Regions from separate parts of the Devosia honganensis genome, predicted to be linked through region 2. Evidence: predicted binding sites of a transcription regulator. Region 2 holds the regulator's gene; each other region holds the start of a gene.

Region 1 (7,448 bases), 840 kb from region 2:
CGTGCACCCCACCTGCGAGGAGACGCACAGCGTCCCCCGGTCGCTTTCCGGGATATAGACGGTTTCCACCTCGACCGGCGGGAAATTGGGGTTCTGCGGATCGCGGAAGCGGAACAGCCATTTGCGCGTACCGTCGACCGACACCTGCTCGCTGACGATCTCGGGCCGGTCGAGCGTGAAGACGTCGCCCAGCTTCTGGCGCACCGGGCGGGCCATATTGGTCATGCGCTCGAACGAGGTGACGCCGTTGACATAGAGCCAGTTCCACAACTGGCTCGAGCGCATGCGCGCTTCCTTTTCCGGCACCACCTCATGGGCGACGAGCGTTTCGGCCAGCTCGTGCTTGGAGAGGCCGATCAACGAGGGCCGGCTCGCCGAAGCGGGGCGGACGGCACTGGAATGGTCAAGGTTCAGCGCAATGCTCATGGCAGGCACGGGAGCTCGAAGGATGCGGGAAGTGGGCGGCCAATATCACAGGACCGGCCAAAGCGCAAAGTCACGCCGGCGGGAGGCGGACTCGAGCGGGCCGCCTCAGCACTCGGCGCCGGTGGCCTGCTGGGCGGCGGTGGCGCCGGAAAGCGAATAGGTCTGGACGATGCGCGCGCCGTCGGCGGCGGTGCCCTCGATGACGATATTGGCGCCGGCGCGGATGGCGGCGGCCAGATTGGCGGCCTGGGCGGCATCGTCGAGCCAGGCCGCGTCGCCCTGGGTGAAGAGGGGGAATTCCTGCCCGCCCACCCGGGCGATGGCCATGGAGCCGGTCTGGAAGGTGTAGCCGGCCACGACGTTGAACTCGTTCGCCACGTCCTCGCCCGGCCGGTTGGTGACGTAGAGATAGGCCTCGCCATAGCCGGCCGGCGTCGGCTCGGTGCTCTTGGGCCGGGTCATGGCGAAGCAGATCGTGCCGCCGCCATCATCGGCCGCATAGCTCGACCAGTCGCGGAAATCGCCCAGCACCCGCGCCGATTGCGCCTCTGCCGGCAGGGCGGCGGCGAGGGCAAGCAGGAGGGCGAGCGATAGCGGGGCGGTTCGGGTCATGGCTGGTCGGCTCTTGGCAAGGGTCCGGGCGGCGGCGGGGCCGGCGCCCAGTTAGGGTGTTTCCCGCGGGCGGGGCAAGCCTTTACTGGCAGGCCGCGTCGATGGCGTTCATCGCCGCGGTGGCGCCGGCGAGCGAATAGGTGTCGACCGTATCGGTGCCGCGCTGGCTGGTGCCGCGCACCACCATCTGGTTGCCGGCCTTGAAGGCGGACACGAAGCCCGGCTCGTCCCCGCTCGAGGCCAGCCAGGCGGTCGAGCCGCGCGCCGCCATGACATAGCTCTTGCCGTCGACGGCGGCGCTCGCCTTGGCGTCGGTGGTATTGTAGGGATAGCCGATCTGGGTCTGGACCTCGTTCTTGGAGCCCATGCCCTTGCGGTGCACGATCAGGAACTTGACCGGATCGCGGTTGACGCCCGAGGGCTCGCTGCGGATCGGCTCGGAAATGATGAAACACAACAGCCCGCTCTGATCGGATGCGGTATAGGCCGACCAGGCGTTGAAAGTGCCCAGCTCGGTCGCCTGCTGTGCCTGGGCGGCGGGCGCCAGCGCCATGACAGAAGCGACCGCGAGCCCGATTGCGAGGCTGCCGGTTTTCGTCGTCATCACCAATTCTTCCTCTTGTCTTGCTGCTGTTCGAAAGCTTCGCTGCCCGCCCAGTCTGGCCCGAACATGGTTACCAAGGTGTCAAACCCGCTGGAAAAAGCAGGCATTTGCCTCAAATGAAAGCCAAAGGCGGCGGCATTGGGGCATGGGCCGGGCCGACGGGGCAGCTCTGGGCCGCAAGGGTTAACGGCGCGCTAACAATGTCGCGATCCGACGCCGCCCCCGGGGGCGGGCGGATTTTCGCTACGCCGCCAGCGGATAGCCCTGCTCGACCAGATAGGGGCCGCCGCCCACCGAATCGCGGCTGGAAAACAGCACGAAGCGCGCCGGGACGAAGCTCAGCGCCTCGAAGCGCGGCGCTTCGGCGATGAAGCGGGCCACGTCCTCGGGCGCGGTGCCGCGCAGCCGCGCGAGGGTGACATGGGGCACGAATTTGCGGCCCTCGGGCGCCAGCCCGATCTGCTGCAACACGCGTTCATGCGCCGCCTGCAGCCGGGTCAGCGCCACGCTGGGCTCGACCCCGGCGAACAGCGAGCGGGGCTTGTCGCCGCCGAAAATGTCGAGATGGGTGAGCCGCACGGGAAATTGCAGCGAATTGGAGAGCCGGTCGAGGCCGGAAGCCACCTCGTCGGCGGTCTGCCCGTCGACATCGCCGATGAAGCGCAGGGTGATGTGGTAGTTTTCCGGATCGATCCAGCGGGCGCCGAACAGGCCGCCCCGCTTCAGCGACAGGGCGAACTCGACATCGGCGGGGATTTCGAGGCCGGTGAACAGCCGGGGCATCCTGATCTTCCTCGGGTCCGCGATTCGTCCCCCGACCCTAACACAATCGGTTCAACGGGCCAGTCCCGGTGTCGCAGGCGTCCATTTCTTCTTGTCAATCAACCGGTCACTCCCCATATTCCCCCGCAAGTGGCAACGCCAATTGCCCCCGGCGGTCACTGAACCGCTGCTTCTATTGGGAAAGGAAACCTGAATGGCTGAATATGACCGTCAGACCCTCAATGCGCGGGCCGGCTCGGCCTTGGCCATCGACGAGGGCCTGCGCAGCTACATGTTGCGCGTCTACAACTATATGGGCCTCGGGCTGGTGGTGACCGGCCTGGTCGCCTATTTCACCAGCCAGTGGGCAATGGCCAGCCAGGCCAATGCCGAACTGCTCTATGCGAGCCCCCTGGCCTGGGTGCTCATGCTCTCCCCGCTGGCCTTCGTGCTGGTGCTGAGCTTCGGCATCAACAAGCTCTCGGTGGGCGCGGCGCAGGCCGTGTTCTGGGCCTTCGCGGCCGTGATGGGCCTGTCGCTGTCCTCGATCTTCCTAGTCTATACCGGCACCTCCATCGCCAAGGTGTTCTTCATCACCGCCGCCACTTTCGGCGCGATGAGCCTTTACGGCTACACCACCAAGCGCGACCTGACCGGCATGGGCAGCTTCCTGTTCATGGGCCTTATCGGCATCATCATCGCCTCGATCGTGAACATCTTCATGCAGTCCTCGATGATGGAGTTCGTCATCTCCGTGGTGGGCGTGCTGATCTTCACCGGGCTGACCGCCTATGACACCCAGAAGATCAAGGAAAGCTACTCGGAAGCCTATGGCGCCGACGTGATGACCAAGAACGCCATCATGGGCGCGCTTTCGCTCTATCTCGACTTCATCAACCTCTTCCTGATGCTGCTGCGCCTGTTCGGCAACCGCGAGTAAGGGAAAAGGCTCGCACGAAGCGGGCGAATTGTTTGGACGCCAAAAGGGGCCGCGGCTTACAAAAAGCCGCGGCCCCTTTTTCCTGCGCGTGGCTCAAATGACCGATATCGTCCTTCGCACCTTCTCCTGGTCCGACATTCCCGCCATCACCGCGATCTATCGCCATTATGTCGAGACCAGCGCCGCCACCTTCGATATCGAGCCGCCCGGCGAGGCGGAGATCGCGCAGAAATATGCCGGGCTGAAACTGCTCGGCCATCCGCTGATCGTGGCCGAGCGGGCCGGCGCGGTCCTGGGCTATGCCTCTGCCAGCTTCTACCGCCCCCGCGCCGCCTATCGCTTCACCGCCGAGGATTCCATCTATCTCGATCCGGCCGAGACCGGAAAGGGCATCGGCCGGCTGCTGCTGGGCGAATTGCTGCTCCAGGCCAGGGCAGCCGGCTTCCGGCAGATGCTGGCGGTGATCACCGCCGACACCGACAATTCGGTGCGCCTGCACGAAAGCTTCGGCTTCCAGCGCGTCGGCTATTTCACCGGCGTGGGGTTCAAGTTCGACCGCTGGCACGACGTCGTGCATCTGCAAAAGATGCTATAGGCGGGGCCGGTTTCAGAACATGCGGGAGCTGCCCTATCCCACCACCATCAGGTCGGGATCGAGCACCCGCAGCACCTGCGCCAGGTCATGGCCGCGCCTGAGGATGCGGCCCTGCTGGTTGACCACCATGTACTGGCCCTGGCGCTGGCGCAGGCGGGGATCTTTCTCGACGACGAAGAGCGGACGCTCGGAGACCCGGGCATAGATGGAGAACAGCGCCCGGTCCTTGAGGAAGTCCATGGCGTAGTCGCGCCATTCCCCCGCCGCGACCTTGCGGCCATAGACCGACAGGATCTGCATCAGCTCGCGGCGGTCGAAGGCGATGACCGGCGCCACGCTCCGCCCCGGATGCGCCTGCGGCTCACCCACATGCACCAGTGCCAGATTGCGCCTGGACTTATCGGGGGGACCCTGCACGCGGCCCTCTATCCTGTGTCACCTCGCCGTCATGATCGGCTCATTCGCCGCTTTAGGCAAGGGGCCAAAATTCCCCATTTCAGCCATGTTTTTTCCCTGACCACGCCCCATTGACCCGGCATCTTCCAAGCATTGCCTCCAGTGGCTGGCAACCGGACCGACCGAGCCCCCAAACCAAGACGTCCGGTTGCCAGCCTCCCTTTTCAAGTTGACCGAAAGTCAGTCGCGCTCGTTCCAGCCCCCGGAACGGGCGCTTTTTTTTCGGAAAATCCTGTTGCAGGTTTTTCCTCTGCGTCATCTCGTTACGAGGCGATATTCCCGCCTTCCCACCGGGTCATTCCCGCGCATGCGGGAATCCCTGTTCGATCGGCGGAAGGGGAACGGAGATTCCCGCGTTCGCGGGAATGACACCGTGAGCGGGAAGGATATCTTGGAAAACCGCGAGCTCGTAACAGGCTTCAAAAACTATAGGCGGCGGCGCCCAGTATGGGGCCGGGCAGGCCGTTGCGCTCCTGCTGCACGAGGACGGCGAAGCCGGCATGGTCGGCCTGGCCCAGCTCGGTGAGCGGCAGCTTGATCTCGGCGCCCGCCTCTGCCTCCCACATGCCCACGATCTGCCGCCCGGTGACCACCTGGGTGTAAACCATGGTCTTGCCGGCGTTCTCGCCCCTTTCGATGACGACATCGGCCCGGTCCAGATAGCTGACCAGCCAGATGACCGCATCCTCGAGGCCGGGATCGGCCGGCACCACCACGCGGAGCATGTCGCCATGCGCCTCCAGCCCGACCGCGAGGGGCAGTTGCGCCGAGGTGACCGCGTCGTGCACCGCATCGCGGCGCGAGCCCACCACGCCCTCGGCGCCGTTGACCACCATTTGCGGGGTGAAGATGCGCGAGGAGCCCCAGCTACGCGCATAGGCGCGCTGGCGATCGGAAAAGCCCTTGTCCCCGAACGTGTCCTCCCAGCCGATATAGTCCCAGTAATCGACGTGATAGGCCAGCGCCACCACGTCCTCGCGCTGGGCCAGGCTGGTGAGCAGCGCATCGGCGGGCGGGCAGGACGCGCAGCCCTGGCTGGTGAACAATTCCACCACCGCCTTGGGATTTTCCCGCGCGTCCCCGGCCGCGGGCGCGCCGGCAAGCGCGAGCGAGATGGCAGGACCCAGGATGAGGCCGACGAGGAGGCGGGCGGACATGGGCATGGTTGTAGGCCGGAGCCGGCCGCCCTGCCTAGTCAAAAGAGGGTGAGAGCGCGTGTTGCGCGCATGGCGATCCCCGTGAGAAAAAATGGCGGCCCCCCGGGACCGCCATTCTCGAGCCCGGAGCGCCGAACGATCCGATAAAATCGGATCGAGCGCTCCATGCCGTTTATGATCGCATCGGATCGGTCCGGAAACCGCTGCGCACTTTCCGGTCCGATGCTCTATGCCGCCACCAGGCTGCGCAGCACGTAGTGCAGGATGCCGCCGCTCTTGAAATAGTCGAGCTCGTTGGCGGTATCGATGCGGCAGCGGGTCTCGATCTCGAGCGCCTCGCCATTGGCGCGGGTGATCTTCACCTTGACCATGGCGCGCGGCTCGATCTCGGCCACCCCGGCGATATCGACGGTTTCCGAGCCGTCGAGCCCGAGGCTCTGCCAGCTCTCGCCCTCCTTGAACTGCAGCGGGATGACGCCCATGCCCACCAGGTTGGAGCGGTGGATGCGCTCGAAGCTCTGGGCGATGACCGCCTTGATGCCGAGCAGATTGGTGCCCTTGGCCGCCCAGTCGCGCGAGGAGCCGGTGCCATATTCCTTGCCCGCGAACACCACCAGCGGCGTGCCCTGGGCCTGATAGGCCATGGCCGCGTCGTAGATCGGCATCTGCCCGCCGGAGGGGCCCCTGGTGAAGCCGCCCTCGACCCCGTCCAGCATCATGTTCTTGATGCGGATATTGGCGAAGGTGCCGCGCATCATCACCTCGTGATTGCCGCGGCGGGCGCCGTAGGAATTGAAGTCCCGCGGGGCCACCTGGCGCTCGGTGAGATACTGGCCCGCCGGCGTCGCGGCCTTGAACGAGCCGGCCGGGGAGATGTGGTCGGTGGTGATGGAATCGAGGAACAGCGCCAGCACCCGCGCGCCCTCCACATCGGCCACCGGCTTGGGCTCCATGGTCAGGTCGTCGAAATAGGGCGGGTTCTGCACATAGGTGGACGCGGAATTCCAGCCATAGGTCTGGCCGCCCTCCACGGCGATGGCCTGCCAGTGCTCGTCGCCCTTGAACACGTCCGAATAGCGCGAGCGGAACATCTCGGCATTGACATGCTCGCGCACGATCTCGGCGATCTCGTGATTGGTGGGCCAGATGTCCTTGAGATAGACCGGCTTGCCGTCCCGGTCCGTGCCCAGGGGCTCGGTGGTGACGTCGACATGGAGCGAGCCGGCCAGCGCATAGGCCACCACCAGCGGCGGGGAGGCCAGATAGTTGGCGCGCACGTCCGGATTGACCCGTCCCTCGAAATTGCGGTTGCCCGAGAGCACCGAGCAGGCCACCAGCTGGTTCTCGTTGATGCAGTCGGAAATGGCCTGCGGCAGCGGGCCGGAATTGCCGATGCAGGTGGTGCAGCCATAGCCGACGAGATTGAAGCCGATGGCGTCCAGATCGTCCTGCAGCCCTGCGGCGGTGAGATAATCGGTCACCACCTGCGAGCCGGGCGCCAGCGAGGTCTTGACCCAGGGCTTGCGGTTGAGCCCCAGCGCCCGCGCCTTGCGGGCGACGAGCCCGGCCGCGACCAGCACCGAGGGATTGGAGGTATTGGTGCACGAGGTGATGGCGGCGATCACCACATGGCCGTCCTCGAGCCCGAAGCTCTCGCCCTTGACCGGGAAGGCGGCCTCCTCGGGAATGTCGTCGACGCCGGTGGCGCCTTCGTCGACGAAGCGCGATTCCTGCTTGTCTTCCGGCAGGCGGGTGCGCTCGATGCGGCCGCCGGACAATTCGGGCAGCACCTGGGCGAAGGCGGATGCGGCGTCCTTGAGCGCCACGCGGTCCTGCGGGCGCTTGGGCCCGGACATGGAGGGCACGACGGTGGAAAGGTCCAGCTCCAGCGTGTCG
Region 2 (7,448 bases):
CGCCATCTATCTCGAGGAATTCGCGCCCAGATCGCGCCTGACCGACCTGATCGAGGTCAATATCAACAATCTGGCGGCGGTGCCCTCCATCGTCTTCGGCCTCTTGGGCGCGGCGGTCTTCATCAACTGGTTCCGCCTGCCGCTCTCGGCGCCGCTGGCCGGCGGGCTGGTGCTGACCCTGATGACCCTGCCCACCATCATCATCGCCACCCGCGCCGCGCTCAAGGGCGTCTCCCCGGCCCTGCGCCAGGCCGCCCTGGGCATGGGCGCCAGCAAGACGCAGATGGTGTTCCACCATGTCCTGCCGGTCACCTTCCCCTCCATCCTGACGGCCACCATCATCGGGGTGGCGCAGGCGCTGGGCGAAACCGCGCCGCTGCTGCTCATCGGCATGAACGCCTTCGTCGCCGCCGTGCCGGCCACGCCGGTGGAGCAGGCGACCGCCCTGCCCGTCCAGATCTATCTCTGGCAGGCCAACGAGAACCGCAATTTCTTCGAGCCCCGCACTTCCGCCGCCATTCTGGTGCTGCTGGCGCTGATGATCTTTCTCAACGCCATCGCCATCTTCCTGCGCTCGCGCCTTGAAAAGCGTGTTTAAGGAGATTGAGAAACATGGATATTCTTGCCGGCAAGGCCAGGACGGCCAGCCCTACCCCGGACACCATCATGAACGCTGCCGAGCTCGTCGAGCCCTCCATCCGCCTCACCGCCCGTGACGTCACCGTCCATTACGGCGCCAAGCAGGCCCTGCACGGCATCTCGATCGACATCCCCGATCACGCCGTCACCGCCTTTATCGGCCCCTCGGGCTGCGGCAAGTCCACTTTCCTGCGCTGCATCAACCGCATGAACGACACCATCGAGGGCGCCAGGGTGGGAGGCCGCATCGAACTCGACGGCCAGGACATCTACGCCCCCGACCTCGACGTGGTGGAGCTGCGCGCCCGCGTCGGCATGGTGTTCCAGAAACCCAATCCCTTCCCCAAGTCGATCTACGACAATGTCGCCTATGGCCCGCGCATCCACGGCCTGGCGCGCAGCAAGGCGGATCTCGATGAGATCGTGGTGTCCTCCCTGCGCAAGGCGGGCCTGTTCGAGGAGGTCAAGGACCGCCTCAACGAGCCCGGCACGGGTCTTTCCGGCGGCCAGCAGCAGCGTCTCTGCATCGCCCGCGCCATCGCGGTGGGACCGGAGGTGATCCTGATGGACGAGCCCTGCTCGGCGCTCGATCCCATCGCCACCGCCGTCATCGAGGAACTGATCGACGAATTGCGCGAGAACTACACCATCGTCATCGTCACCCACTCCATGCAGCAGGCCGCCCGCGTTTCCCAGAAAACCGCCTTCTTCCATCTGGGCAATCTCATCGAGCAGGGCGACACCGAGGACATCTTCACCAATCCGGTGAACAAGCAGACCCAGGACTACATCATGGGCCGCATCGGCTGACCGCGGGAAGGAAACCACCATGCCCAATACCGCTTCCGAACATATCGTCACCGCCTATAGCGACGAGCTCGCCGCCCTCGCCCAGTCCATCGCGGAAATGGGGGGGCTTGTGGAAGTCTCCATCGAGAACGGCACCCGATCGCTGCTGAAGCTCGACCGCGAGCTGGCGGACCTGACCATCGCCGCCGACCAGCGCATCGACGACATGCAGCGCCGCATCGACGACATGGCCGTCTCCATGATCGCCCGCCGCCAGCCCATGGCCAGCGATCTGCGCGCCATCGTCACCGCCATTCACGTGGCCAACGATCTGGAGCGCATCGGGGACATGGCCAAGCAACTGGCGCGCCGCTCGCTCAAGCTCGAGGGCATCAATCTCCAGCCCACTTTCTATAATGGCGTGCGGAACATGACCGCGCTGGTCCTGCACCAGGTCAAGGACGCGCTCGACGCCTATGCCAACCGCGAGGCGCCCGCCGCCGTCGAGGTGTGCAACCGCGACGACGAGGTCGACGCCATGTACACCTCGCTGTTCCGCGAGCTCCTGACCTATATGCTCGAGGACCCGCGCAACATCACCACCTGCACGCATCTGCTGTTCTGCGCCAAGAACCTGGAACGGATCGGCGATCACGCGACCAATATCGCCGAGCGCGCCTATTACCTTGCCACCGGCAAGCAGCTCACCAGCGAAGTGCAGGAACTGCAACGCACCCAGATCAAGGCCTGACAAGCATCGCAGGGTGCGGTCGGAACATAAATATCGGCCTCCCGCCCGGGCGCCGAACGACGGAGCATGACCATGCCGGCGACAATTCTCGTTGTCGAAGACGAAGGCGATATCGCCATTCTGCTGCGCTACAATCTCGAGGCCGAAGGCTTCCGCGTGGTGACCGCCGAAAGCGGGGACGAGGCCCAGCACGCCGTCCAGGAAAAACTGCCCGACCTCATCCTGCTCGACTGGATGCTGCCGGAAATATCCGGGATCGAGCTTTGCCGGCGCCTGCGGGCGCGCGACGAAACCGCACGCGTGCCGATCATCATGCTCACCGCGCGCGGGGAGGAGGAGGAGCGGGTTCGCGGCCTTACCACCGGTGCCGACGACTATGTCGTGAAACCCTTCTCCGTGCCCGAACTGGTCGCCCGCATCCACGCCCTGCTGCGCCGGGCCAATCCCAATCTCGTCACCGCCGCGCTCAAGGTAGGCGATCTTGAGCTCGATCGCACCACCCATCGGGTGCGCCGCGCCAATCGCGACGTGCATCTGGGTCCCACCGAATACCGGCTGCTCGAATATCTCATGCGCCATCCCGGCCGCGTCTACTCGCGCGAGCAACTGCTGGACGGCGTCTGGGGCAACGACGTCTATGTCGACGAGCGTACCGTCGACGTCCATATCGGCCGGCTCCGCCGCGCCATCAATCGCGGCCGCGAAGCCGACCCCATCCGCACCGTCCGCGGCGCCGGCTACGCCTTCGACGAGAGATTCGCCCAGACCGCCTAGAGCCTTTCACTGTCAAGCGGATCAGCGCCTTCTTGCTCCCCTCCCCCTTGAGGGGAGGGGTCGGGGGTGGGGGTCCTTCGGTGATCCGCAAATCCACCCCCTCCCCAACCCTCCCCTCAAGGGGGAGGGAGCGCTGGTCGCCGATTCCGTCAAAACATGAAAGCCTCTAGGGAGCCCGCCGACGCATCCCGGCCCGTCCCATTGACTCCCCCTCCCGCCCAACGCATAAACACCGCGTCGTTTGGTTTCCCCGCGGTCGCATCCAAGGGGAAATAATAGGGAACACGGTGCGACGTACCCATCAGGGCGCAAAGCCGTGGCTGCCCCCGCAACTGTAAGCGGTGAGCTTTTCCGTGATTGCCACTGTCCCCCGACACGTCCGGGGATGGGAAGGTTCGGAAACGCCGTGACCCGCAAGCCAGGAGACCTGCCATCGACGCAACCTGAAACCCGGCCGGGGTGTGCCGCGGGGGAAGACGATGGCTGACGCAGATTTTTCCATTGCGATTCTCAGTGTGATCTCCTCGCTTGGCGACGCCCCCGATTCCATGGGTGCCCGCCATGAAGATCCCTGACCGCCTGACCGGCCCGAGCCCGGCACGACTGACCGTCTCCGGCCTCGCCTGGGGACCGCCGGGCCATGGGCCCATCATCGAAAATCTCGGATTCTCCGTTGCCGCCGGTGAAATGCTGGCAGTGGTCGGCCCCAATGGCGCCGGCAAGTCCAGCCTGTTGCGCTGCCTTTACCGCTTCCATCGTCCCGGCGCCGGCCACGTCCATATCGACGGCGCCGATATCTGGACGCTGCCGCCCCGCGCCTTCGCCCGGCGCGTCGCCACCGTGCTGCAGGAAAGCGCCTCCGATTTCGGGCTCACCGTGGCCGAAATCGTCGAGCTGGGCCTCACCCCGCACCAGAGCGCGCTTTCCGGCCACGATTATACGCCGGTGGAACAGGCGCTGGGCCTGATGGAGTTGACCCATCTGGCCGCGCGCGACTTCGCGACGCTTTCGGGCGGCGAGAAGCAGCGGGCCATGATCGCCCGCGCCCTGGTGCAGCGGCCGGACCTGCTCATCCTCGACGAGCCCACCAATCACCTCGATATCCGCCACCAGCTCGAAGTGCTCTCATTGCTGGCACGCCTCTCCACCACCGTGATCGTCTCGCTGCACGATCTGGCCCTGGCCTCGGCCCATGCCGACCGCATCCTGGTGCTGGAGCATGGGCGGCAGGTGGCGCTGGGCGCGCCGCTCGACGTGCTGACGCCCCACGCCATCCGCTCCGTCTTTTCCGTCGGCGCCGCCATCGACCACCATCCGGTCACCGGCCAGCCGCGCTTTTCCTTCCATCTCGATCGATCATTTGAGGGAGACATAAAATGATCCGCCTGCCCGTCGCCTTTTCCGCCACCCTGGCCGCCTGCGCCCTGCTCGCCGTCCCGGCGGCGGCCTCCGGCTTTCCCGTCACGGTCCAGAGCTGCGATCGCGAGGTGACCTTCGAGAGCGCTCCGGCCCGCGCCGTCTCCAACGACGTCAACCTCACCGAGATGATGCTGGCGCTCGGCCTGTCCGACCGCATGGTGGGCTATACCGGCGTTTCCGGCTGGAAGACGCTGGACGAGCGCCTGCGGGACGGGGTTGCCGAACTGCCCGAGCTGTCGCCCGAATATCCCACCAAGGAAGTCCTGCTGGGTGCCGACGCCGATTTCTACTTCGCCGGCTGGAACTATGGCATGCGCGTCGGCGGCGAAGTCACGCCGGACAGCCTCGCCCAGTTCGGCATCTCCGTCTATGAACTGACCGAGAGCTGCATCCACGTCATGGAAAAGGCCAAGGCGTCGATGGGCGACGTCTATGCCGACCTCATCAATCTGGGCCGCATCTTCGGCAAGGAAGAAGACGCCCAGGCGCTGGTTGCGGGCTACGAGGCCGAACTGGCCGATTTCACCGCCTCGCTGCCGGCCCTCGGCAACCCCGTCGATGTCTTTGTTTACGATTCGGGCGAGGACAAGCCCTTCACCGCCGGACGCTATGCCATTCCCACGGCGCTGATCGAAGCGGCCGGCGGCGTCAACATCATGGACGACGTCGCCTCGAGCTGGGTGGAGATCGGCTGGGAGCCGGTCATCGAGCGCAATCCCGATGTCGTCGTCATCGTCAATTACGGTGCGGTCACCGCCGAACAGAAGATCGACTTCATGAAATCCAACCCGGCCTTCAAGGACATCCCCGCCGTGGCCGAGGACCGTTTCGTCGTCCTCGAATATGTCGAGGCCACCCCGGGGCCCCGCAATATCGAAGCCATCAAGCGCCTCGCTGCCGCCTTCCGGAGCTAGGCGCCGCCCCCGCTCCTCTCCGCTCTTCTCCTCTCCCCATGGTGGGAGAGGCCTTTTCGTCCTTCGCAGGTTCCATGTCCCACCGCCACCTCGTCCCCGGTCCCCGCCACTGGCTGCTGCATCATCTGCCCCTGCTGGTGGCCGGCCTCGTCCTGCTGCTCGTCCTCACCATGGCGGCCGCCGTGGGCGTGGGCGCCGTCGGCATTCCGCTCGATGTGGTCTGGGGCGTCATCGCCTCCCACCTCATGCCCGGCAGCGTCGAGATCGCCTGGTCGCCCGGCCGCGACAATATCGTATGGGAAGTGCGCTTGCCCCGCGTCATCCTCGGCGCCACCGTGGGCGCCAGCCTGGCCCTGGTGGGCGCGGCGCTGCAATCGGTGACGCGCAATCCGCTGGCCGATCCGCATCTGCTGGGCATTTCCTCGGGCGCCGCGCTCGGCGCCATCATCGCCCTGCTGCATACCGGCATGATCCTGGGCCTGGCGACGCTGCCCTTTTTCGCCTTTGTCGGCGCGCTGGTGACCACGGTGATCGTGGTGGGCGCCGCCGGCCTCACCCGGTCCACCAGCGCCGGTCGGCTGGTGCTGGCCGGGGTCGCGGTCAGTTTCGTCATCACCTCGGCAGGCAGCCTCGGCATTTTCCTCGGCGATCCGCGCGCGGCCCATACGGTATTGTTCTGGATGCTGGGGGGGCTGGGGCTGGCGCAATGGAACCAGTTGCTTTTTCCCCTCGCCGCCCTGTTCGGCTGCGGCGCCTATCTGCTATTCCGCGCCCGCTATCTCAACGCCATGACCCTGGGCGATGAATCGGCCACCTCGCTGGGCATCCCCGCCGGGCGCTTCCGCCTCGTCGTCTTCATCGTCTGCGCCCTGCTCACCGGCGCCGCCGTCGCCTTTTCCGGCGTCATTTCCTTTGTCGGGCTGATGATCCCCCATATCGTGCGCATGGTGGCGGGCGGCGATTATCGCCGCGTCCTGCCGCTCTCCGCGCTGGTCGGGGCCGTCTTCCTGGTGCTGGCGGACATGCTGGCGCGCATCGTCATCCCGCCGCAGGACATCCCCATCGGCGTCATCACCGGCCTCATTGGCGGCGTCTTCTTCCTCATGCTGCTGCGCCGCAATCGCGGCATGAACTGACGCCATGAAAAACGGGGCCCGAAGGCCCCGTTCCCGTCTCTCCGTTCCGCGCCTCAGCCGGCGGCGGTATAGGCGGTCTTGACGATGGTGAAGAACTCGGCGGCATATTTGCCCTGCTCGCGCGGGCCGTAGCTCGAGCCCTTGCGCCCCCCGAACGGCACGTGGAAATCGACGCCCGCGGTCGGCACGTTGACCATCACCATGCCCGCCTCGGCATTGCGCTTGAAATGCGTCGCATGCTTGAGCGAGGTCGTGACGATGCCGGCGCTGAGGCCGAATTCGGTGTCGTTGGCGATGGACAGGGCCTCCTCGTAATCCTTCGCCTTGATCACCGCCGCCACCGGCCCGAAGATCTCCTCGCGGGAAATGCGCATGGAATTGGTCGCCTCGGTGAACAGCGTGGGCTGGAGGAAATACCCCTCGGTATCCTTCTTCACCAATTCGCCGCCGGCCACCAGCCTGGCGCCTTCCTGCTTGCCGATCTCGATATAGTCGGTGTCCTGCTTGAGCTGGCTGGGATCGACCACCGGGCCGATCTCGGTCTCCTTGTGCAGGGCATGGCCGACACGCAGATTGCTGGTGCGCTCGGCCAGGGCCGCCACGAACCTGTCATGGATACCCTCGGTCACGATGACGCGGCTCGACGCCGTGCAGCGCTGTCCGGTCGAGAAGAAAGCCGACTGCGCGACGCTTTCCACGGCGACGCCCAGATCGGCGTCATCCAGCACCACGGTGGGGTTCTTGCCGCCCATTTCAAGCTGGAACTTGCGGTTGTGCTCGATCGAGGCGGCAGCGACGCGCTTGCCGGTGCCCACCGAGCCGGTGAAGCTGATGGCGTCCACATCGGGGCTGTCGAGCAGGGTCTGGCCGACCACCGAGCCCCGGCCCATGACCAGGTTCAGCACGCCCTTGGGCAGGCCGGCCCGCACGAGGATGTCGACGATGGCCCAGGTCGAGCCGGGCACGAGGTCAGCGGGCTTGATCACCACCGTATTGCCATAGGCCAGCGCCGGCGCGATCTTCCAG
Region 3 (7,448 bases), on a different contig from region 2:
GTCACCGCCATGGCGGCGAGCATGATCAGCGCCAGCGCCGCCCAGCCGGGCAGGGTCTGGGCGAGCTGGGTCAGCCAGACGGCCACCAGATCGGTGCCGCCGGTGGCCTGCAGGCTCTCGCTGACCGGGATCAGGCAGGCCAGCATGATCAGGATCGGCCCGTCGATCTGGGTATAGACCTCGCGCAGCGGCAGGGCGCCGGACAGGATCATCAGCGCCGCGGCGGCGAAGAAGGCCGGGGCGACCGGCACGAAGCCCAACGCGGTGGCGGCCATGGCGGCGAAGAGGATGGCCAGCGGCAGGAGGCCGCTGCGCACGCTGCCCAGCTTGATGCCGCGCTCGACCAGCGGCAGGCAGTCCCATTCGCGCAGCAGCTCGGGAATGCGCTTGAGGTGCCCCTGCAACAGGATCACGTCGCCATTGCGGAAGCGGATCTGGCCCAGCCGCTCGGTGAACCGCTCGTCGCGGCGCGAAATGGCCAGCAGGTTGAGCCCGGTGCGGTCGAACAGGGTCAGCTCCTGTGCGCTGGCGCCGATCAGGGGCGAACTGTCCCCGATGATCGCCTCGATGACGCCGACATTGGCGCTGTCGCGGGCGGCGCCGCCCCGGCGTTCGGAAAAGGACAGGCCCGTCTGGCTGACCATCTTGTCGAGCGCTTCCGGATCGCCCTCGACCAGAAGGATGTCGCCGGCGCGCAGCGTCACGTCGGGCAGGGGGGTGCGGCGCCGGCCCGCGGCGCTGACGATGCCGGTGACCATGGCGGCGCCATCGGCGGCGGCATGCAGATCGGCCACGGTCCGGCCGATGGCAGTCGAATCGGGCAGCACCCGCGCCTCGGTGGTGTAGTTCTTGATCTCGATGGCCTTGTCGAGGCCCGACTGCTCGCGCTTGCGCTCGGGCAGCAGCCAGTAGAACAGCCCCAGGAACACCACCCCCACCACCGCCAGCAGGGCGCCCACCGGGGTGAAGTCGAACATGGTGAAGGCGGTGCCGGTCAATTCCTGGCGCACGCCCGAGACGATGATGTTGGGCGAGGTGCCGATCTGGGTCATCAGCCCGCCCAGCAGCGAGCCGAAGGCCATGGGCATGAGGAACATGGAGGGCGAGACATTGGAGCGCCGCGCCATCTGGAAGGCGATGGGCATCATGATGGCCAGCGCGCCGATATTCTTGACGAAGGCGGAAAGCACCGTGACCACGGCCACCAGCACGATCAACTGGGCGCGCGGGCCGGGCAGGTCGGGCGCGAAGCGGCGGATGGCCAGCTCCATGATCCCCGACCGGGCCACCGCCGCGCTGACCACCAGCGCGCTGCCCACGATGATCACGATGTCATTGGCAAAGCCGGTAAAGGCCGCCTCGGCCGGCACGATGCCCGACAGCATGGCCACCAGCAACGCGCAGATCGCCACGATATCGTAGCGCCAGCGGCCGATCATGAAGGCGAACATCATACCCGCAATGATCAGGAAGGCGAGCAATTGCGGGGTTGTCATGGGCTGCTCCGTTACCGGACTACATAACGCGGCAGGCCCACAATAGTCGCATCGGCGCGCGGGGCATAAGCCGATTGTGGGGGGCGCGACGGTTTGGCTGTGGGAAAGGGAGGAAGGAGGATGCCCCGTCCGGCGCCACTGCGGGGCTTCGCGTGGATTGCCGGGACGAGCCCGGCAATGATGGGGGGCGGGGGCGTGGCGTCAATGCCTGGCCGGCTCGGCGAACAGGTCGTATTCGTCGCTGTCGGTGACGGTGACCGGGACGATGTCGCCGATCTTGATGCCGGTGGCGTTGTCGACGATGACCTGGCCGTCGACTTCCGGGGCGTCCCATTTGGAGCGGGCGATGGCGCGGTTCTCGTCCGGGCGGACGTCGTCGACGATGACCTCGATGGTGCGGCCGACCCTGGCGCGCAGCCGTTCGAAGGAAATGTCCTGTGCCACTTCCATCAGCCGGGCGAAACGCTCGTCCTTGACCTCGTCGGGCACGGCGCCCTCGAGCGCGTTGGCGGGGGCACCGGTGACGGGCTCGTAGCGGAAGCAGCCGGCGCGGTCGATCCCGGCTTCTTCCAGCCAGTCGAGCAGGAACGCGAAATCCGCCTCGGTCTCGCCGGGATAGCCGACGATGAAATTGGAGCGGATGGCCAGGTCCGGGCAGATTTCCCGCCACTTCCTGATCCGGTCCAGCGTCTTTTCCTGATTGGCCGGACGGCGCATGGATTTGAGCACGGAAGGGGAGGCGTGCTGGAAGGGAATGTCGAGATAGGGCAGGACCAGGCCCTCGGCCATCAGCTCGATGACGGCATCGACATGAGGGTAGGGATAGACGTAATGCAGGCGCACCCAGGCGCCGAGATCGCCCAGTTCCCGGGCCAGATCGTAGAATTTCGCCTTGACCGGGCGGCCGCGATATCTGCTCTCGGCATATTTGATATCGACGCCATAGGCGCTGGTATCCTGCGAGATGACCAGCAGTTCCTTGACGCCGGAACGCACCAGCCCCTCGGCTTCCGACAGGATGCCGGCGGCGGGACGCGACACCAGGTCGCCGCGGATCTGGGGGATGATGCAGAAGGAGCAGCGGTTGTTGCAGCCTTCGGAAATCTTCAGATAGGCGTAGTGGCGCGGGGTGAGCCGCAGGCCGCTTTCGGGCACCAGGTCCACGAACTTGTTGGGCACGGGCGGCAGGTGGTCGTGAACGGCACTGACCACGCTTTCATATTGATGCGGGCCGGTGACGGCGAGGACGCTGGGATGGGTCTCCCGGATCAGGTCCTCCTCGACGCCGAGGCAACCGGTAACGATGACGCGACCGTTCTCGTTGAGCGCCTCGCCGATGGCCTCGAGGCTCTCCTGCTTGGCGCTGTCGAGAAAGCCGCAGGTATTGACCAGCACCACATCGGCGCCTTCGTAGTCGCGGCTGAACGCATAGCCCTGCGCGCGCAGGGTCGTCATGATGCGCTCGCTGTCGACGAGCGCCTTGGGGCAGCCGAGGCTGACTAAACCGATTTTGGGCGCCTGGGTCATGCGCGGGTCGATGTCCGGTTCTCTGTCTGGATGGCGCGTCATACAGAAAGTCGGGCGGCTGCGCAATGTGACCGCCCTGCCAGCAGGGCGGGGCAGGGTTGCGAGGGGCGGAGGGGTGGGGCCGGAAAGGCGGTCAGGCGGGCGGCTTGGGCGGGGTGCGCTTTGCCGTGCGGCGGGGCTTGTGGGTTTCGCCGGCCCTGGTGGCGGGGGCGCGCTTGGCCGCGGCGGGCGGCGACGGCGGAACGGGCGCGGGGGCCGGGGTGGCCGGCGCTGCGGGTGGGGCGGGCGGCGCGGGCGGAACGTGGGGCACGGGCTCGGTGGCGGGGGTGAAATATTCGTCGGCCTCGGCGTAGTCGGCTTCCTCGCCCTCCTCGGCCAGGTCGCGGATGGCGTCGCGCACCTCGTCCAGCAGCGAGGCGGAATAGCGCGAGCGCTGCACGGTGTCGCCGGCCGCCTCATGGCTCTTGAACCAGACCAGCAGCGCCTCGCAGCCAATGCGCAGGGCGATGAAGGCGAACAGGCCGAAGACCACGATCTCGAGCAGGCCCCAGAGCCCGTCACCGAAACCGGTGCCGAAGCGGAAGAAGAAATGGCTGATGGCCCAGAGCAGGATGGCGGCGAGGCCCAAAGCATAAAGGATCGGCATCAGGCGCGGCGCCAGGATCGCATCGAGACGGAACAGGGTCTGACGGGTCAGGAGGCGTTTGAGATCGTCCAGGGTCATCTTGTCCTCGATAGTCTGGGCCATGCGGGCCAAAGGGCGCCGTCCGGCGCTTCCCCCCGAAAACACCATTTTCGAATCGGCCTGACAAGACTCCTCGCCACCGGCAGTTCGGCGGGACGCGTTGCGAAGCGTGGATTCATTCCTCCGGCGGGGAGCAAGGGCACGGCTATCGCCGACGAATGCCGATGGGTTCCCCTCACGCTTGTGGGGAGTGTTCATTTCCCCACAGGGGGCTTCCCTCGGGCTTGACCCGAGGGCCTCTATCCACGTGCAGGAAACCCGGGTTTCAGGACGCCCAGGCCGGCCCTCGGGTCAAGCCCGAGGGCAGCAAAGTGCTTGTGTGGGCAACAAAAATCAATCCAGGAGGGTCCAAAGTAAACACTCCCTGGGAGGGAGGCGAAGGGAGCGGAGGCGCGGATTTATCCATGCGGCGTTGGCCGGCAGAGGGAACTCAGCCCGTGGGGCCGAAGATCGCTTCGAAGCGGGCGCGCAGCACCGAATCGACCTCGGCCATGGACAGCAGCACGCCCAGATCCTCGAAGGAGGTGACCCCCTGATCGGCGATGCCGCAGGGCACGATGCCGTCATAATGGGAAAGATCGGGAGCGATATTGAGGGAAATGCCGTGGAAGGTGATCCATTTGCGCACCCGCACGCCGATGGCGGCGATCTTGTCCTCGCGCCCGAAACCCTTTTCGGGCCGCGGGACCCACACGCCGACGCGGCCCTCGCGGCGCCCGCCGGCGATATTGTGGGCGGCGAGGGTGTCGATGACCCATTGCTCCAGCCCCTGCACCAGGCAGCGGATGTCGCGGCCGCGCCGCGTCAGGTCGAGCATGACATAGGCCACGCGCTGGCCGGGGCCGTGATAGGTGTATTGCCCGCCGCGCCCGGCGGGGTAGACCGGAAAGCGCGGATCGAGCAGGTCCCCGGGCCGGGCCGAGGTGCCGGCGGTGTAGAGCGGGGGGTGTTCGAGCAGCCAGACCGCCTCCGGCGCCGTTCCGGCGGCGATGGCGGCGACCCGCTCGTCCATCATGGTGAGGGCCGCCGGATAATCGAGCGGCGCCTCGAAAATGCGCCATTCGACCGCCTGGCCGTCGCCGCGCCAGAGTTTTGCGCCGCTTTGGCACGTTTCGTCCGGGCTCGTTAACACTTCCATAACCAGAGCTGACCGACTTTCCTCGTTACCGAATCCGCACGCGGGGCGCGGATCATCTCGCTCGAACGTCTTATCTATGAACACATTGGACAATATTGAAGTCGATATCACGGTGGAGCTGGGCGCGACCACCATGCCGATCCACCATTTGCTGCGCATGGGGCGCGGCGCGGTGATCGAACTGGACGCCACCGAGGACGATCCGCTGAGGATCTACGCCAACAATACGCTGGTCGCCAAAGGCGAGGTCAATGTGGAAGAAGGGCAATTGCGCGTCTTCGTCACCGAAAAGACCGCCCGGGGCGGCTGAACCGGGAGCGCCGGCCGGACCGTCCGCCGGCGGCGGCGCCGAAGTCTCCACAAGCCGGAAGAATGACGATTTATCCGCTTGAGGTTGTGGAGGAGCTTTGCTACACCGCACTCGCTTCGGTGCCGCTGGCGCAGAAGCTTCTACCACACAGTGCGGTCGTGGCGGAATTGGTAGACGCGCAGCGTTGAGGTCGCTGTGCCGCGAGGCGTGGAAGTTCGAGTCTTCTCGACCGCACCATGTCACTTCGGTGACGACGAGGAAGCTGCCTGCGGGCGGCTTTTTTGTTTTTGGGGCCTCGCCATTCGAGCATAGCTCTCATGGCCTTCACACCTGAAATCGCTCCACCGGAGCGATTTCGCCGCGAAGCGGCCGGTGTGAAGTCATCGATCCTTCATCAAAGCTTCAAGCAAGCGTCAAGCGCGCTGACTAGAGAGACCGCGGCGCGCCGGTGGTTTCGGTTGGTTTCGGATGGTTTCGTCTCTCCGGCCCGGCGCCGCAGATGACAGGTCCGGCCGGTGCCGGGCCGGCCTATTGGGAGACTGACATGAAGACCGTGAACCGCGTGGGCCTCGCCGCCCTTTCGCTGATGCTTTCGACTTCGGTGGCGCTCGCGCAGACCGAAATCAACTGGTGGCACTCCATGGGTGGCGAACTGGGCGCGCGCCTGGAAGGCATCGCCGCCGATTTCAACGCCAGCCAGTCCGACTATGTGGTGGTGCCCTCCTATCGCGGCGAATACGAGGAATCGATGGTCAACACCATCGCCGCCTTCCGCGCCGGCGAGCAGCCGCACATCGTGCAGGTCTATGAAGTGGGCACCGGCACCATGATGGCCGCCAAGGGCGCCGTCTATCCGGTCTATCAACTGATGGCCGACCATGGCAGCAATTTCGACCCGAGCGCCTACCTGCCGGTGGTGACGGGCTATTACACCGACACCGAGGGCAACATGCTCTCGATGCCGTTCAACTCCTCGACCCCGATCCTCTACTATAACAAGACCGCCTTCGAAGCCGCCGGCCTCGACCCGGACGTGGCGCCCAGGACCTGGGACGACATCGAAGCCTTCAGCCAGCAGATCATCGACGCCGGCGCCGCAAAATGCGGCTTCACCATGGCCTATACCGCCACCTGGCTGGGCACGGAAAACCTCTCGGCCCTGCACAACGTGCCCTATGGCACGCTGGAGAACGGCTTCGGGGGCCTGGGCAGCGAGCTGACCTTCAACCACGACCTGGCCGTGCGCCTGTGGGAGAAGCTGGCCGAATGGCAGCAGTCCGGCGTCTATTCCTATGGCGGCACCGCCGGCGGCGCCGACAACGCCCCGAAATTCTACTCGGGCGAATGCGCCATCTACATGAACTCCTCGGCCTCGCGCGCCGGCGTGCTGGCCAATGCCGACGGGTTCGAGGTCGGCTTCGGCATGCTGCCGGTGTTCGGCGACGTCGCGGGCGCGCCGCAGAACTCGATCATCGGCGGGGCCACGCTGTGGACGCTGGCCGGCCACGAGGACGCCGAATATGAAGGCGTCGCGCAGTTCCTGACCTATCTGTCCTCGCCGGAAGTGCAGGCCGCCTGGCACCAGGCCACCGGTTACCTGCCGGTTACGCTGGCCGCCTACGAACTGAGCCAGGAACAGGGCTATTACGACGCCAATCCGGGTTCGGACATCGCCATCCAGCAGATCAACCTCAACCCGCCCACCGAGAACTCGAAGGGCGTGCGCTTCGGCAACATGCCGCAGATCCGCACCGTGGCCGACGAGGAACTGCAGGCCGTGCTGAACGGCTCCAAGACCGCCAGGGAAGCGCTGGATTCCGCCGTCGAGCGCGGCAACCAGATCCTGCGCGAATTCGAAGCCGCCAACCAGTAAGCGCGCTCACCCTATCGAAAGGCCGGCTCCGGCGGGGCCGGCCTTTCACCATCCGGACAGGCGGACGATGGAAACCAAGCGAACGATTTTCCCCAACAAGGGGCTGCCCTATCTGCTGGTGGCGCCCCAGTTGATCATCACCTTCATCTTCTTCATCTGGCCGGCCAGCCAGGCGGTGAAATCCTCGTTCGAGCGGCAGGACCCGTTCGGCATGTCCACCCAGTTCGTCGGGCTGACCCATTATCTGCGCCTGTTCCAGGACCCGTACTACCTCGCCTCGATCGGGCGCACGGCGCTGTTCGCGGTGGCGGTGACGGCCATTTCCATGGGCTTCGCGCTGGTGCTGGCGGTGGCGGTGA

Evidence for each region. The regulator PhoB, encoded in region 2, activates phosphate uptake and scavenging genes when phosphate is short. The targets are predictions, from matches to a motif close to TGTCATNNANCTGTCAT.
Region 1: a site for PhoB is predicted at 4,373-4,389, ahead of ACFOOL_RS05085 (DUF2794 domain-containing protein). Genes of this name have one in related genera too.
Region 3: a site for PhoB is predicted at 5,595-5,611, ahead of ugpB (sn-glycerol-3-phosphate ABC transporter substrate-binding protein UgpB). Genes of this name have one in related genera too.

The regions. Positions count from the first base shown of each region.
Region 1 covers NZ_JBHRYD010000001.1:1,061,784-1,069,231, forward strand. Annotated here, with positions in the region: gene rlmN (23S rRNA (adenine(2503)-C(2))-methyltransferase RlmN) at 1-426, opposite strand, end outside; gene ACFOOL_RS05060 (invasion associated locus B family protein) at 532-1,038, opposite strand; gene ACFOOL_RS05065 (invasion associated locus B family protein) at 1,121-1,642, opposite strand; gene thpR (RNA 2',3'-cyclic phosphodiesterase) at 1,886-2,425, opposite strand; gene ACFOOL_RS05075 (Bax inhibitor-1/YccA family protein) at 2,619-3,344, shown strand; gene ACFOOL_RS05080 (GNAT family N-acetyltransferase) at 3,442-3,939, shown strand; gene ACFOOL_RS05085 (DUF2794 domain-containing protein) at 3,973-4,356, opposite strand; gene ACFOOL_RS05090 (DUF1223 domain-containing protein) at 4,815-5,552, opposite strand; gene acnA (aconitate hydratase AcnA) at 5,780-7,448, opposite strand, start outside.
Region 2 covers NZ_JBHRYD010000001.1:219,429-226,876, forward strand. Annotated here, with positions in the region: gene pstA (phosphate ABC transporter permease PstA) at 1-598, shown strand, start outside; gene pstB (phosphate ABC transporter ATP-binding protein PstB) at 667-1,449, shown strand; gene phoU (phosphate signaling complex protein PhoU) at 1,469-2,179, shown strand; gene phoB (phosphate regulon transcriptional regulator PhoB) at 2,252-2,953, shown strand; cobalamin riboswitch at 3,178-3,402, shown strand; gene ACFOOL_RS01050 (ABC transporter ATP-binding protein) at 3,515-4,333, shown strand; gene ACFOOL_RS01055 (ABC transporter substrate-binding protein) at 4,330-5,286, shown strand; gene ACFOOL_RS01060 (FecCD family ABC transporter permease) at 5,361-6,422, shown strand; gene ACFOOL_RS01065 (aldehyde dehydrogenase family protein) at 6,476-7,448, opposite strand, start outside.
Region 3 covers NZ_JBHRYD010000013.1:735-8,182, forward strand. Annotated here, with positions in the region: gene ACFOOL_RS13250 (SLC13 family permease) at 1-1,496, opposite strand, end outside; gene rimO (30S ribosomal protein S12 methylthiotransferase RimO) at 1,698-3,023, opposite strand; gene ACFOOL_RS13260 (DUF4282 domain-containing protein) at 3,157-3,771, opposite strand; gene lipB (lipoyl(octanoyl) transferase LipB) at 4,199-4,906, opposite strand; gene ACFOOL_RS13270 (FliM/FliN family flagellar motor switch protein) at 4,983-5,216, shown strand; gene ACFOOL_RS13275 (hypothetical protein) at 5,279-5,404, shown strand; tRNA gene ACFOOL_RS13280 (tRNA-Leu) at 5,369-5,453, shown strand; gene ugpB (sn-glycerol-3-phosphate ABC transporter substrate-binding protein UgpB) at 5,761-7,089, shown strand; gene ugpA (sn-glycerol-3-phosphate ABC transporter permease UgpA) at 7,157-7,448, shown strand, end outside.